One region of the Gordonia sp. PDNC005 genome, then DNA from elsewhere that is predicted to be linked to it. Evidence: riboswitches for the same ligand, from Rfam matches in the RefSeq annotation. Region 1 holds a riboswitch; the other holds the start of a gene.
What was found. Region 1 has a riboswitch for cobalamin ahead of metE (5-methyltetrahydropteroyltriglutamate--homocysteine S-methyltransferase). Riboswitches for the same ligand answer to the same signal wherever they lie in the genome.
Positions count from the first base shown of each region.

Region 1 (7,594 bases):
TACGAGCCGATCGTGGTGGTCGCGAGAGTCGGCAGGCCGAGCGCGGCGTCCTGGATCACGCGGCGATCGGCGGCGGCCGTACGGGTCGAGTCGGCGCTTGTCAGAGCAGCGAGGCGGCCGCGGACGGAGTCGACGTGCAGACGCGGATCGCCTGAGCGGGATGCCAGCGCGGCACGTGCGGCGTCGAACTCGGCAGCCTGGTAGGCCCGGCCGTGCGCGTAGGCCCGACCCAATGCGGTGACCTCGCCGACCTTCTCCTCGGCGAACGCCAGCCAGCCGTGCAGCGCCGGGTCGAGACCGTCCTCGCCGCGCAGCGTGTAGGGGACGTGCAGCGTGGAACAGGACGTGGACACCGCGAGCGTGCCGACGACTCCGCGGATCGACTCGAGGCGGCCCAGCGCCGCGTCGAGGTCGGTACGCCACACGTTGCGGCCGTCGACCACACCCGCGACGACGTGCTTGTCGTCGAGACCAGCAGCCAGCACGGTCTCGACGGACCCGCTCACCAGATCGACGCCGACACCTTCGACGTCGGTCCGTGCCAATGCGGCCAGGGCGTCGCCCGCATCGCCGAAGTACGTCTGCACGAGGATCGACGGGCGATCCGTCGCCGCGGCCAGTGTGCCGTAGACGCGTTCGGCCAGTTCAGCGAGACCCTCGTGGGAGTCGGTCACCAGGATCGGCTCGTCGATCTGCACCCATGACGCACCCGCGGCAGCCAAACGCTCGAGCAGGTCGACATACAGCGGGATCAGCTCGTCGATGCGCGACAGCGGGTTCGCATCGTCCGCCGTCGCGGGCTTGGACAGCCCGAGGAACGTGATCGGCCCGATCACCACCGGCCGGGCGGGGACGCCTTGCGCCCGGGCTTCGGCGAGCTCGGACAGCACCTTGGTCGGATCGAGTGCGAACGTGATGTCCGCGCCGATCTCCGGCACCAGATAGTGGTAGTTCGTGTCGAACCACTTCGTCATCTCCAGCGGCGCCACGCCGTGTGAACAAGGCCCGCTCGCTTCGCTTCCGGCGCCGTCTGAACCGCGCGCGGCCGCGAAGTACGCGTCTAGCGGGTCGTCGATCGACGCGACGCGTGTCGGAAGCGCTCCGAGGAGTACAGCGGTGTCGAGGATCTGGTCGTAGTACGAGAACGTGTTGACCGGGATCGAGTCGAGTCCGGCGGTCAAGAGTTGGCGCCATCCGTCGCGGCGAAGGACTGCGGCGACCGATTCGAGAGCGGCACGGTCGGACCGACCGGCCCAATAGGCTTCGACTGCGCGCTTGAGCTCTCGATTCGCTCCGATACGCGCCGTGCCCGGCACGGTCGCGTTGAAGGGGGATGTTGTCGGATGTGTCGTGTCGAGGGACATGACTGTTGTATCTCCTGCATGCGGTGCGGACGGCCGTCGCCCTGCGGGAGATGTCACGAATGGACGGTCCGTCGAACGACGACCGTGCACTCGGTGTCATCGCCCAATCCACGAGGCGGACAGCCACCGGGCGCGGCGCGCCCAGTACAACCGGCAGGTCTTCGGGCTCGTCGGCGGGCGCGTGGGCGCACCTACTGGCCGTCGCTTCCCAGACCCGGATGTTCACGGGTCCAGTGCGTGTGACGGCGGTCGTTCCGACATACCGCTGCGGGACAGCTCCGGTTTCTCACCGGATTCCCTCTTCGTGACGACGCCGGGGCGGCACCACGTCGACGCTCGACGGCGACACAGGGGCTCCATGGTGAGCGCTGCCGAGCGAACCGATTGCGGCCACAGTCTATCGACGTGCAATCGCGAATCCATCATCGAAGGATGACGTGGGTTTAACCCTGGCGTCATGGACGAAAGGTCATCCTTGGCGTGCCTTGAACCTGGGATTCAGCTTGTTGATGACGTACACGCGTCCGTGTCGCTTCACCACCTGTGCGCCGGGTTGGTTCTTCAGCGACCGCAGCGATGATCGGACCTTCATGGTTCCTCCTCTATAATGAAAATGACAATCATTACTATCACATGGAGCGTCGCCGCTGTGCTCCTCGTACCCAGGGAGGATGTCGAGATGCGACATCGTCCGTACGGTCGGGACCATGTCTACTCAAGTGATCGCATTCGAATGGACAGAAGCGAACCGCGCGTGGCTGATCGAGACGCCGGTCAGAATCGCCTGCTACGTCGTCGCCGCGTTGGTGATCAGATGGCTGCTCTTCCGGGTGATCGATCGAGCGACGCGGCCCAGATCGCGCACCGCGCCCGACGAACGTCCAGGGATGATCAAAGCCCTCCGGGATCGGACTAACAGGACCGCCCCCAGGGTGGTCGCCCGACGGGCGCAGCGCGCCAAGACCATCGGGTCGGTGCTCAAGTCGACCGTCTCGGTGGTCGTCGTGGTGTGGTTGGCGCTCTCGATCCTGTCCGAGCTCGACGTGAACATCGCCCCGTTCATCGCGTCCGCCGGAATCATCGGACTCGCGATAGGTTTCGGTGCCCAGCACCTCGTCGCCGATTTCGTGTCGGGAGTCTTCATGATGATGGAGGACCAGTACGGGGTGGGCGACATCGCGGACTTCGGCGATGTTGTCGGTGAGATCGAATCGGTCGGACTGCGGATCACCACCGTGCGCGACATGGACGGGACCCTCTGGTACATCCGCAACGGTGAGATCGAACGCGTCGGCAACATGAGTCAGGACTTCGCGGTCGCCCGCGTGGAGGTGCCGGTCGCGACCGACGTCGACCTCGACCGTGCCCAAGACGTCGCTCTTGCGGCGGCCGTCGACGCAGCAACTGAGGGGGCCGTGGTGAAGAACGTTCGCGGGGAGCCGGAGATGCTGGGCGTTCAGGAGGTCACTCCGTCACACGCCGAGCTGCGGCTCACCGTCAGGACCGAGCCCGGAGCGCAGTGGTCTGTGCAGCGTCACCTGCGCAGCAGGATCCTGCGCGCGTTCGACACCGAGGGGATACGACTGCCGCTCCAGCCGTGGGTCGCACCCGGGGCGCCGACACAGGCCTGACAGACGACGAGCGGCCCTCCACCGAAAGAGTGAAGGGCCGCTCCCGTCTGGCAGAGCTCCGAACTACGTCGTGATCGCGCCGATCAACTTCGGACGCAGTTCCGCCGCAGCGATGACCTCGTCGACCGAACCGACGCGGACCGCGCGGTTGATGTCGTGGACGGCGTCGAACTCCGCTGCCATCTCGGAGATCTTCTCGGCCCGCACCGAGGTGCGGAGTTCGTCGAGTTCGGCTGCCAGGGTCGCGCGGTCGGCGCCCGTGGCCTCGGTGACGCGTTCTGCGAGGGCCTCGACGCGGGGATCGTTCGCGGTACGTACGCCGACCTCGCCGGAGAACACGACGGCCGCGGCGGGTGCACCGCCGAGCACCGACGCGAACGAACCGTCGATGGCCAGAACGGTCATGTTCGGGTTCAGCGCCTTGGAGAACACGACGAACGCACCGCCGTGGTAGCGCGAGATTACGCAGAAGACGATCGGGCCGTCGAAGTTGATGATCGCGCGGCCGATCTCGGCGCCGTACTCGAGCTGCAGCTTGCGCAGCGACTCGGGCGAGCCGTCGAAGCCCGACAGGTTCGCCAGGACGACGACCGGACGGTTGCCGCTCGCCGCGTTGATGGCCCGGGCGGCCTTCTTCGAGGACTGCGGGAACAGGGTGCCGGCACTGAACGTGTCCGGACCGTCGGTCGGGAGGAAACCCCGACGGTTGATCGGCGTCGACTCGATGCCGATCAGGGTCACCGCGTGACCGCCCAGGTGGGTGTCCTGCACAACGACCGTCTCGGCGTCGGCCATGCCTGCCCACCGTTCCAGCGCGGGCATGTCCTGGTCGACCACCGCGCGCATGACGGACCGGATGTCGAAGGGCTTCTTGCGGTCCGGGTTGGCGGTCGCCGAGAAGATCTCGCCGACCGTCGCGAAGTCGCTGCCCTCCAGATCGTGCGGGAAGGCCGAGATGTCACGGTCGATCGGGTCGGAGCTCGTCGCACCGCGCGGTCCGGCCTCACCCGGCGCGACATAGGTGTGGTCGTAGTGGCTCATGACGATCTCGATGGCAGCGGCGGTGTTCGGCGCCCAGTACTGGGCCTCGCCATTCGGTCCCATGATGCGGTCGTACCCGCCGAGCCCGAAGTTGTCCTCAGCCGACACGCCACCGGAGAAGTCGAGCGCCTGCTTGCCGGTCAACACCATCGACGAATCGGGTGTCATCACCAGAATGCCCTTGGTGTGCATGAGCATCGTCGCCTCGGCGTTCCAATAGGCCTGACCCCCGACGTTGATGCCGCTGACGACGATGTTGATCTCGCCGCCGTCCTGCGTGAACTCGACGATCCGCTTGAGTGCGGCCGCCACCCAGTCGAGGTTCTCGGTGCCCGAGTCCATCTTGACTGCAGCACCGGACGAGATCGCGTACCACTCGACGGGAAGCTGCTGCTCCTCGGCGAGATCGAGAGCTGCGATGTAGCGGCGGCACTCGGGTTCGGTGAGGGCGCCGAGCGCCTTCGTCGGATCGCCGAGCATGACCACACGACGAACCCCTTCCGGGTACTTCGCCGTAGGCGTGCTCACCGTGCCGACGACGACTGCCGCGGTGTTGCGGCCCTTCGCACGATCGACCGGTTCGAGTGCGCCGTCGTCGTTCAGGTCGTACTCGGTGAAGTCGCCGAGCTGCTCGACGAGTTCGTACGGGTAGGCGGTGCCGCGGCTGGTGGCCTTGAGGACCTTCTGGCGGTACGCGTCGATCGGTTCGACGGGATCGTTGCTCGGATCGCCGACGGTGACCAACGGGCGGCCGTTGTCGTCGAACGTCACATGGATCGCGACCTTCGTCAGTTCACGCGTGTCCCGATCGCGCTGGCGGGCGATCAGCAGCACCTCTTCCAGGCCGGCGCCGTCGACGGACTGGGTGCGGACCGTGTGCGCGACGATCTTTCGGACCTGCTCGCGCGACACGTCCAACGGCGGCCAGATGTACATGACGATGCGGTTGGTGTTGAACCGCTTGCCGCGCGGGCGCTGGGCCTGCGCCGAGCGGATGGTGTCCACACAGGTGGCGAAGGTGGTCTCCGCAGTCGGCAGGGTCAGCAGCCCGTCGTCGTCGGTCACCGCGGTCAGGTCGCGGATCTGGGCGAACGCGATGAGCCGGTCGTCAGCCGGGTTGGCCTTGGCGACGGCGCGGAACAGGTACACCTCTTCGTCGTCCGACGACGACATGCGGGTCAGGTCGAACTTGCGGAGACGTTCCATCTGCATCCGGCGTGCGATGTGCGGATGGAGCCCGCGGATGAGACGGTCCTCGGCGAGACCGGTGGCCGCCGGACGGAACGTGAAGTGGTGGTGCATGGTGGCGCCGCGGGAGCCCGCGACGGTCGCGGTGATGCGGCGAACCCGCTCGGGCAGCAGCTGGGCGCTGATGACCTCGTACAGTGCGGTTGCGAGACCGTCGAAGTCGTCGGGCTGGTTCTCCCAGCGAACGTACACGTCGGCGTCCACGGACGGCGTCTGCGCTGACAGGTCGGCGAGACCGGAGAGCGCGGTCGGCAGGTTCTCGAAGCTCGTCGCGATCGAGGCGAGCGCCGATCCGTCACGTTCGGCGACGACGAAGGTGCAGCCTCCGTCGCGATGCGAACGGACATCGGTGAGGCCCTTGTTCCCGTAGTAGCGCCGCGTGAGGACCTCCAGCATTACCGTGTCGTCGAGGTCGTCGTGCTCAAGACGATCGGACAGGATGCTGACCAGTGGAACGGTGCTGCGGACCATCTCCGAGATGCGCTCGGCCCGGTCGGATGCGGCCGGGTTCGCGTCGAGGTGTGCAAGATCGGCGCGGACCTTCGCGTACACGTTCTCGCGGTCGCGGAGCAGTCGCGGCTGGCCGTACCAGGTGAACAGGACACCTCGCGCCAGGTCGGCGACGGCGGGGAACCGCACCTGCGTGGCGTCGACGAGACGTTCCAGGGCGCGGCCCGCCGATTCGACGTTGCCGTCGGCCGACGCCGGGGCCGGTTCGGTCAGCCACTTGCGCAACACAGTGGTGATCACCTTGACGGTGTCGGTGGGACGCTGCATTGCCAGGAAGATGCGGAAGACCGCCTCTTCGAGATCGGGCGTGCGGTCGAGCTCGTCCACGCCGTAGTGGCCGAGTGCGTACGAGAGTCGAGTCTGGAAGCGCGCGGGGACGCCTGCGACGTCGACGTCGAGACTCTGCAGGTAGGTGTGGAAGTTCTCGCGGGCGCTGTGGACACGATCCTCGCTGCCGACCGCGTCCGACGGTCGGCGCTCGCTCAGCGCGGCGATGTCGGCGAACACCGAGATCAGTTCGGTCTCGCCGTCCTGCGGCACATAGCCCGACGCGACGGCCGTTTCGCGGGCGGCCAGGTAGTCCGACAGCACCCGGCTGTTGTCGTCGGGGTCGACGTCGAAGCCGAGAAGCAGACTGCGCAGGTCCTCCAAGCCGCGGCCGAGGAGGTCGTCGGTCTCCACGAGTTCCGGTTACGCCGGAAGGTCGATGACGGCGGCGCTGCCGGTGTCGGCGGCCGCAGCATCGTCGTCCTGCAGTGGTTCCAGGCGGAGCAGGGGCGCGCCGGTCTCGACCTGTGCGCCGACGGACACGGCGCACTCCTTCAGTCGCGCCTTGAACGGTGCGCGGAGCACGGTCTCCATCTTCATCGACTCGAGGACGAGGATCGGGTCGCCGGCTTGGACTTCGGCGCCGACCTCGAGCGGTGTGGCGATGACGAGTGCGGGCGCGGGGGAGCGGACCACGCCGCCCTCGTCACGGCTCACCCGATGGGTCACACCGTCGACGTCGACGAGGTGGATCGGGCCGTGCGTGTCGGTGAGGATGCGGTAGCGGACGCCGTCGACGGTCACCTGGCCTGCGTGCTCATCGAAGCGTTCGAGTGCGACGTCGGCGGTCCGGACGTCGTCGCCCGCCTCGACGACCACACGGAAGCGGTGCGCGCCGATGCGGGCCACGCGGACGCGGTACGCCGCGCCGCGCAGTTTGAAGTCGAGCGGGCGTCCGCTCTCGTGCAGCACCTGCGGTCGGCCGCCGGCGGCGGTCACCAGGAGTCGGGTCCGTTCGGCGGTCTCCTCCTCTTCGTAGGCGTCGATGGCGGCTGCGGCGAGTGCGATCGTCGAGTGCCGGTGGGACACGAGACGACCCTCTTCACGAACGCGGTCGATCCATCCGGTGTCGGCGGACGCGTCGATCACCTCGGGCTGAATGAGCAGATCGAGCACGAAGCTCTTGTTGGTGGCACCGCCTTCGATGATCACGCCGGTTCGGCTCATGGCACGGCGCAGGCGGCCGAGGGCCTCGTCGCGGTTCCGGCCGTACGCGATCACCTTGGCGATCATCGAGTCGAAGTCGGCGGGGATGGTGTCGCCTTCACTGACGCCGGTGTCGACGCGGATGCCGGGGCCGGTGGGCAGGTCGAGGCGCGCGATGCGGCCGGGGGCGGGTGCGAAGTCGCGGTCGGGATCCTCTGCGTTGAGGCGGGCCTCGATGGCATGGCCGCGTTCGACCGGCTTCTCACCGTCGAGCTTGCCTCCAGAGGCCACGTGCAACTGCGCTCGGACCAGATCGAAGCTGTTGGT
Region 1 is NZ_CP070351.1:974,102-981,695, forward strand. It holds gene metE (5-methyltetrahydropteroyltriglutamate--homocysteine S-methyltransferase) at 1-1,364, opposite strand, end outside; cobalamin riboswitch at 1,499-1,697, opposite strand; gene ykgO (type B 50S ribosomal protein L36) at 1,834-1,956, opposite strand; gene JVX90_RS04630 (mechanosensitive ion channel domain-containing protein) at 2,072-2,995, shown strand; partial or broken gene JVX90_RS04635 (carboxyl transferase domain-containing protein) at 3,059-7,594, opposite strand, start outside.

Region 2 (7,594 bases), 1.7 Mb from region 1:
CCTCCCGGGGCACGGGAGAGCCCACGACTGAGGTCTTCGAGATCGAGGCCGGAGCCGTTTGTCGGTGTGAGCAGTTCACCGAACACCCGCCACGTTCGCTCGCGGTACTGGAACTGTCCGTGTGCCGTCAGCGGGACCGCGTTCCAGCGAAATGCCGGCCGCATCACGGGCAGGCCTGCAATACGATGCTCGGGCCCCGACAGCATCAAGTCCCAGCGGCCGCTGTCGGCGCCGACGAGCACAGTCGACGGAGGGAATCGCACGGCGACCCCGACCACGTCGGGCATGGGTCCGGGCGACCCGAGTGCCTTGGACAGACGCACCGTGACCGGCCCCGATCGGATCGGAAGGTGGTCGGACTCGGAAACCGCGTCTCCGCGTACAACGAGGCCGGAGCGGTGAAGCAACGCGCCGGGTGTGGCTGTCGACGTCAGGCCCGCGATGGTGTCTCTCATGGATCCCTCCTACGGTGATGTTCGTCAGACCGGGATACCCCGATCAGGCGGGAGTCAATCCTCCGCCGCGCCGCAGACGCGCGAACCGCGGCCGACCTGGAGCTTCATAGGTTTGAGGGCGAATACCACCCGGACACCGGGCGTTTGACGGCTCACGGAGCCGGGTATCCGTTACTCGTGACTCGACAGATCAGGAATCCGACACACTTCGCTCACCGTCCGCTGCCCGGCTCTCGCGGCCCGGTGTCCCAGCGGATCATCGAAGCGATCCGTGCAGCTCCCGTCGACGCTCCGACGCGGATCGATCTCCCGGAGGATCTCGACCCGTGGGGCGACGACGTTCATCTCGGGCTCCTCGTATGCCATGAACTCCACTATCGAGGCTGGTCCGACGCCGGCCGGGACTGCGAGTGGGATCCGGCACTCATCGCGGCGCGCATCCGATTGGAAGACCTCTTTCTCGCCGCTGTCGGCGCGGAGGCTGACAGTCTGCCCGGCGAGGGATCTGCGGATGCACAACTGGGTGCGCTGGCCCGTGTTGTGCCCTCGGGTGTGACCGCGCACTTGAAGAGGCACGGCACCGAGGACGAGTTCAACGACTACTTCGCTGCCCGGTCCATCTATCACCTCAAGGAGGCTGACCCGCACGCGTGGGCGATCCCACGTCTTCGGCCTGCGGCGAAGGCGTTGTTCGTCGCAGTCGAGTACGACGAGTACGGAGCGGGCCGAGCCGACCGGGTGCACCAGGCGCTGTTCGCCGAGTTGCTGTCGTCGATGAAACTCGATGACGGGTACTTGGCGTATCTCGATGCGGCGCCGGCGGCGGTTCTCGCACCGGTCAACTTGATGTCGTGCTTCGGCCTTCGTCGATCCCGACGGGGAGCGACAGTCGGACACTTCGCGGCCACCGAAATGACGTCGCCGGTGGGATCGGGGTGGCTGCTGGCCGGGCTCGATCGCATCGACGCCCCGGAACCCGCACGACTGTTCTACCGAGAGCATGTCGAAGCCGACGCTGTCCACGAACTCGTCATGAGAGACGAGGTGGTCGCCTCCCTGCTCGCGGACGAGCCGTCGCTGCACGACGACGTCTTGTTCGGGATCCGAGCGTTGCAGGTGGTGGAGGACCGGCTCGACGCGGCGTTCACCGCTGTGTGGGAGTCAGGCGAATCGTTGATGGGCACGAACCGCGCCGGTCAGCTCCCGTAGTCGTCGAACATGAGCCGACGTTGATGCCAGCGCCTGATGCACGTCGCCTCGCGGACCACGGTCTCGCCATCGAAGTTCGAGTGCCCTCCGGGCGCATCACCGAAACACGAGGTCGGTTCACTCGACAGTTCGGAAACGTGTGCTGATTCGGCCGTTGAGGTCTGGCGAGATCTCGTTGATGAACTCCAACGTCTCCGCCTTCTCGGCGCCGCGGTAAGGCGTCGGCACGTAGTCGTTGAATTCGGCGTCGCGCGACAGACGAGTGGGGATCACCCGGAACTCCGATCTCGACACGCGTTCGCCTGTGACGGTGAGCCGAGTCTGCAGGATCATGGTCCGTTTGTCCGATGGGTTGGTGTTGCCTCCGAAGGAGAAGTTGCCGAGTGAGTAGGCGATCAACCTGCCCTTGTACGTCGACATCGACTGAAGCACGTGCGGGTGTGTGCCGATGACGGCGTCGGCGCCCTGGTCGACAGCGAACTCGGCGAGCGAGGTCTGCACCTCGTACGGCCTGTTCTCCGCCTCGATTCCCCAGTGGAAGAACGGGATCACCACCTGTGCGCCCTCCGCGCGCAGCGTCGAGAAGTCGGTGCGGACTTTGGCACGGAATGACGCCGTGTCGGCCCACGCTTGATATCCGACCAGTCCGACCCGGACGCCCTTGACATCGCGGATGACCCGGAAGTCATACGCCGAACCCTCAGACCCGTGTCCGGTTCCGACGTAGTCGACGCCGACGGCGTCCAACGTGCGTATGGTGTCGTCGAAGCCGGCCTGGCCGTAATCGAACGTGTGGTTGTTGGCCAAGGTGACGACGTCGATGCCGGCGGCGGGCAGGGATTCGGCGACCGCAGGGTCGCCGTAGAAATGGTAGGTCTCGCCGTCGCCCTTGTACCGTTCGCGGCGCTCGTCGGTCAGTGCGACCTCGAAGTTCGCCACGGTCAGATCGTCCGCGGTGAAGTACCGTTTCACGTTCTGGAAGAAGTAGTTCGGGGACCTGCCCGCACGCGCCCACAGCTCCGGAAGGGTCCCGCCGCCGAAGTCGCTGTCGGTGCCGAGGATGTTGTCGCCGACCCAACTGATCGTGATGGTCGTCGTGCTCGGACCGTTCCGCTGCCGCGCGACGGGAGTCCCGTCGGCGGCGAAGGCCGCACTGTCGGCGGACTGCAGCATCAGTGGAGCACCACTGCCTCCGACGGCCAGAACAGCAGTCACCAACACGGCACAGAGGCCGATTCGTACCGATCGCACCCGCACATCCAACCCGGTGGCGCAGACCGCCGCAAGCCGTCGAACGGTGTAACTCGGGTACTATCGCACCGACGTCACGGTGTTCGGGAAGTCCGGTGAAGATCCGGCGCGGTACTCGCCACTGTGAGCAGGTCCGGCGGGACCGTGAAGTTGACGTCTTCAGCCACTGGGCAGCGCCCGGGAAGGTCGTTCCGCCGGTAGACCCTGCGAAGCCAGGAGACCGGCCGTGACCGACCCCCCGAAGTAGGTTTTCCACGAGTCATGGAAGGCGGGCGTACTTTGCGTACCCGTTTCACAGTCGGCGCCTCGATCGCCGCGATGTCGTTGTTGTTGGCCGGATGCACAAGCACGAACGGCGGTGACGAGACGGAGTCCGGCGCCATCAGTCTGCAGAATTGCGGCCGCACCGTGTCGCTGACCGCCCCGGCGAAGGCCGCGATCACCCTGAACCAGGGCGCGACGGAGACCGCGCTGTCGATCGGTGCGGGGGAGCAGATGATCGGCACCGCGTACCTCGACGACACGATCGCCCCGCAGTGGGCCGCGGCCTACAACAAGATTCCCGTCCTCGCGAAGGAGTTCCCGGACCGCGAGACCGTGATCACGCGGAAGCCGGATCTGCTTCTTGCGTCGTACGGCACGGCGTTCGACGAGAAGGCGCTCGGCAGTCAGGAAGAGCTCGACGCGCTCGGCATCGCCTCGTACGTGTCACCGTTCGCGTGCAACGACAAGAGCAAACGCGCCGAGTCGTCGTGGGATGCGATCGCAGGCGAGACCTCAGACAACGGAGTGCTGTTCGGCCGCACCGAAGAGGCGGACGCGGTGAACAAGCGGATGCGTGACGTGCTCGCGCGCGTCGAGGCGTCGGCGGCCGGCCGTGGGAAGCGGATCTTCTGGTATGACAGCGGAACCACCACGCCGTATGTCGGCGGCGGGAAGGGCGGACCGCAGTTGATCATCGACGCGGTCGGCGCGCGGAACGTGTTCGCGGGCATCGACGGGAACTGGGCCGACGGCGACTGGGAGAGTGTCGTCCGGGCCGACCCTGACGTGATCGTTCTCGCCGACGCCTCGTGGGACACCGCACAGGCGAAGCGGACCTACCTGGAGAACGATCCGGTGCTGAAGAACCTGAAGGCCGTCAAGGCAGGGGCGTTTGTGGTTCTGCCGTTCTCGGCGAGCACTCCGGGGCCCCGCCTGATCGACGGGGCGTCCACCGTGTCCGACCAACTGGCGAAGCACTGACCGTCGCGCGATCGGCCTCGGTGTACGCGGGGTGGATCGTTATTCTGTCAGTCCTGCTGGTGCTGAGCATGGGAGTCGGCGTGCTCGCGGGCTCGGTCGACATCGGACTCGGCGAGGTGTACCGCGCCGTCGCCGGACAGTTCGGGCTCGGGTCGGGCGTTGACGCCAACACTGCCTACATCGTCGTCGACCTGCGTCTTCCCCGGGTGGTGGAGGGCGCAGTGGTGGGCGCGGGGTTGGCACTGTGCGGGGCCGTCCTGCAGTCGCTGACGGGAAATGTCCTTGCCGATCCCTACATCCTCGGCCTGGCGTCCGGGGCCTCGGTCGGCGCCACGGCTGTCCTCACGCTCGGAATCACCGTCGTCGGGCTGACCGGTGGTCCAGCAGTGGCGATTGCGGCGTTCGTCGGAGCGCTCCTGGCGTTGTTCGCAGTCTTTGCGATCGCGACCACGAGGACCGGCGCATTGCTGCCAGGCCGGCTGATCCTGGCGGGAGTCGCCGTCGCGCAAGCGGGTGCGGCACTCACCGCGATCATGATCCTGCGAGCGGATGTCGGAGCCGCCGACAGGGTCATGCGCTGGACACTCGGATCGCTGGCCGGCGCGCGGTGGTCGACGATGCCGTTGCTCCTGGCGATGGTCCTGATCGCCGCGGTGGTGATCGTCGTGTCGTCGAGGACCCTCGACGCGTTCGCTTTCGGGGAGCGCAGCGCCATGTCGCTCGGGGTCAACGTCACCGCCACGCGGTGGCTGCTCTACACGATCGTGTCGGTCTGCACCGCGGTGATGGTCGCGCACAGCGGGATCATCGGATTCGTCGGCCTCGTCGTGCCGCACGCGGCGAGGATGATCGTCGGACCTCTGCACGCGCGACTGCTCCCCGTGGTTCTGCTGGTGGGTGCTCTGCTCCTGGTGTGGGCGGACGTATTGGCCAGAACGGTGGTCGCGCACCAGGAGATCCCGGTGGGCCTGGTCACCGCCGTGATCGGCGTGCCGGTATTCGTGTGGCTGCTCCGGCGCAGAGGAGGCTCCGCGTGAACGGGCCGCCGCCGGATATCCGTGTGATCGATGCGAGCGTCCATGTGAAGTCGAAGGTTCTGGTCGACGGCGTCTCGTGCACTGCTCCCGCCGGGGCGGTGACCGGTCTGATCGGGCCGAACGGGTCGGGCAAGACGACGCTGCTCTCGTTGGTCGCACGATGGCGCAGGCCGTCGTCGGGGACGGTCTGTATCGGCGGTCGTCCGGTGGAGGAGTTCGGTCGTCGGGAGTACGCACGGAGGGTCGCGGTCGTCGAGCAGCACGTGGCGACCGAACTGGACCTCACGGTGGAGCAGGTGGTCGGGCTGGGCGCCATCCCGCACCGGACGGGCTGGGCGGCGCCCTCGGGCTTCGCCGACGTCGACGAGCACCTTGCCGCGATGCGCATCAGCCATCTGCGGTCCCGCACCTGGCAGACTCTGTCCGGAGGGGAACGGCAACGGACTCAGGTCGCACGGGCCCTCGCTCAGCGTCCCGAGGTGCTTGTGCTCGACGAACCGACCAACCATCTCGATCCGGCGGCGGCGTACGAGTTGCTCACCGGCGTCCGAAGCAGTGGGCGCACTGCACTCGTCGCGCTTCACGACCTGTCGCTCGCGGCGGAGTTCTGCGACCGACTGGTGATTCTCGACCGTGGCGGGCTAGTCGCCGCAGGTGCGCCGCGTGAGGTTCTGACCAGTGATCTCCTCGCCGAGGTGTACGGCCTCGACGCAGAGGTCGCCACACATCCGCGCAGCGGCAGGCCGCTGATCATCACCTGCGGGACCGTCGAGCGGCGGAAACGATGACGGCGGAATGGGTGATCGTCACAGCGCCGACCGACCGGGGCGGTGATCCCGCAGACGAGGTCGCCGACGCTCTCGAGCACGCCCGGCGTCGATTCCCCGGAACGACGGTGCAGACCGCGGTCTTGGGAGGACAGTCCACCGTCGTCGAAGCTCTCGACGATGCAGCCGCCGCAGGTGCGGCCACCGTGCTCGTCGTCAGCGGCCAGACGGTGCTCGACCGCAAGACCGATGCATGGTTCCGGCGGGTGATCGGGCACTGGCTGCGGACGAGAACATGCCCGCCCGACGTGAGTATCGGCCGGCCGCTGTCGGAAGGTTCAGGCTATGCCGCACTTCTCATCGAGGCGATCGATCACGGTGGGGAACCCGCTCGCGCCACGACGGCGCCGTTGACCTCACCGGCGTGGCAGGATGTTCCGGCGTTCAACAGGCACCTGCTGCTCTGCCGAGGACCGCGGTGTTCAGCGCAGGGGAGCGGTGAGACGCAGCAGGCGATCTCGGACGCGCTCGACGCCCGAGGACTCGGCGACGACGACGTCCTCGTGACACAGACCGGATGCCTGTTCCCGTGCAACCAGGCTCCCGTCGCGGTCGTCTATCCCGACGGCACATGGTATTCGGGGATCACGCCCGACCGGGTGGACGAACTCGTCGACGAGCACCTCGTCGGGGGTACGCCGATCAGACGATGGTCCGCACCGCGGCGTCGATAGGATCGAGGACGTGAATGACAGCGCAGCGGATGAAGGCACCTCGTCGCTCGGAGTGCGGCTCGTCGTATGCGACATGGACGGCACTCTCCTCGACGAGAACGGGACCGTCCCAGACGGATTCTGGCCGCTGCTCGACGAGATGACGGCCCGCGGCATCGCCTTCGTCCCGGCCAGTGGACGGCAGTACCAGAGCCTTGCCAGGCTCTTCGAGCGAGTGCAGCACACACTGTCGTACGTCGCCGAGAACGGCGGGGTCACGATGCACCGCGGTGAGCTCCTGCATTCGACGACGATGGAACCGGACTTCGTCGCACGTGTCGTCCACACCATCCGTGAGGCCAACGCCGCGGGCCGGGGCATCCGCGCGATCCTGTGTCGCGTGGCCGGGGCGATCGTCGAGTCCGATGATCCGGCATTCGCCGTTCACGCCGCCGACTACTGCGCGGAGCTCGCGCTCGTCGACGATCTGGCCGCGCACACAGCGGGCGTTGTGAAGATCGCGATCTACGACTTCGGGAACGCCGCGGCCACGGCACGCGACGTCCTCGCACCGCTCGGCGAACAGCACAGTCTCGTGGTGTCGGGGGAGCACTGGATCGACATCACGGCGCAAGGAGTCAACAAAGCCGTCGGTGTTCGCAGTCTTCAGGGTGAACTCGGGGTCAGCGCGGACGAGACAGTCGTGTTCGGCGACTATCTCAATGACCTCGAGATGCTCGACGAAGCGGCACATTCGTATGCGATGGCCAACGCGCATCCGACGATCGTCGCGGCCGCCCGCCATCGCGCACCGTCCAACGTCGAGCACGGCGTCGTCACCGTCCTCACGGGATTGCTGGGTAGAGTTCAGGCATGACCGACGACCTGGCAGCCCGATTGCTGGAGGCCCAGGTCGA
Region 2 is NZ_CP070351.1:2,674,448-2,682,041, reverse strand. It holds gene JVX90_RS12750 (hypothetical protein) at 1-455, opposite strand, end outside; gene JVX90_RS12745 (iron-containing redox enzyme family protein) at 633-1,664, shown strand; gene JVX90_RS12740 (CapA family protein) at 1,782-2,915, opposite strand; cobalamin riboswitch at 2,976-3,159, shown strand; gene JVX90_RS12735 (ABC transporter substrate-binding protein) at 3,195-4,160, shown strand; gene JVX90_RS12730 (iron chelate uptake ABC transporter family permease subunit) at 4,220-5,197, shown strand; gene JVX90_RS12725 (ABC transporter ATP-binding protein) at 5,194-5,985, shown strand; gene JVX90_RS12720 ((2Fe-2S) ferredoxin domain-containing protein) at 5,982-6,698, shown strand; gene JVX90_RS12715 (Cof-type HAD-IIB family hydrolase) at 6,709-7,554, shown strand; gene JVX90_RS12710 (hypothetical protein) at 7,551-7,594, shown strand, end outside.
Region 2: another riboswitch for cobalamin. It lies ahead of JVX90_RS12735 (ABC transporter substrate-binding protein); the one in region 1 lies ahead of metE (5-methyltetrahydropteroyltriglutamate--homocysteine S-methyltransferase).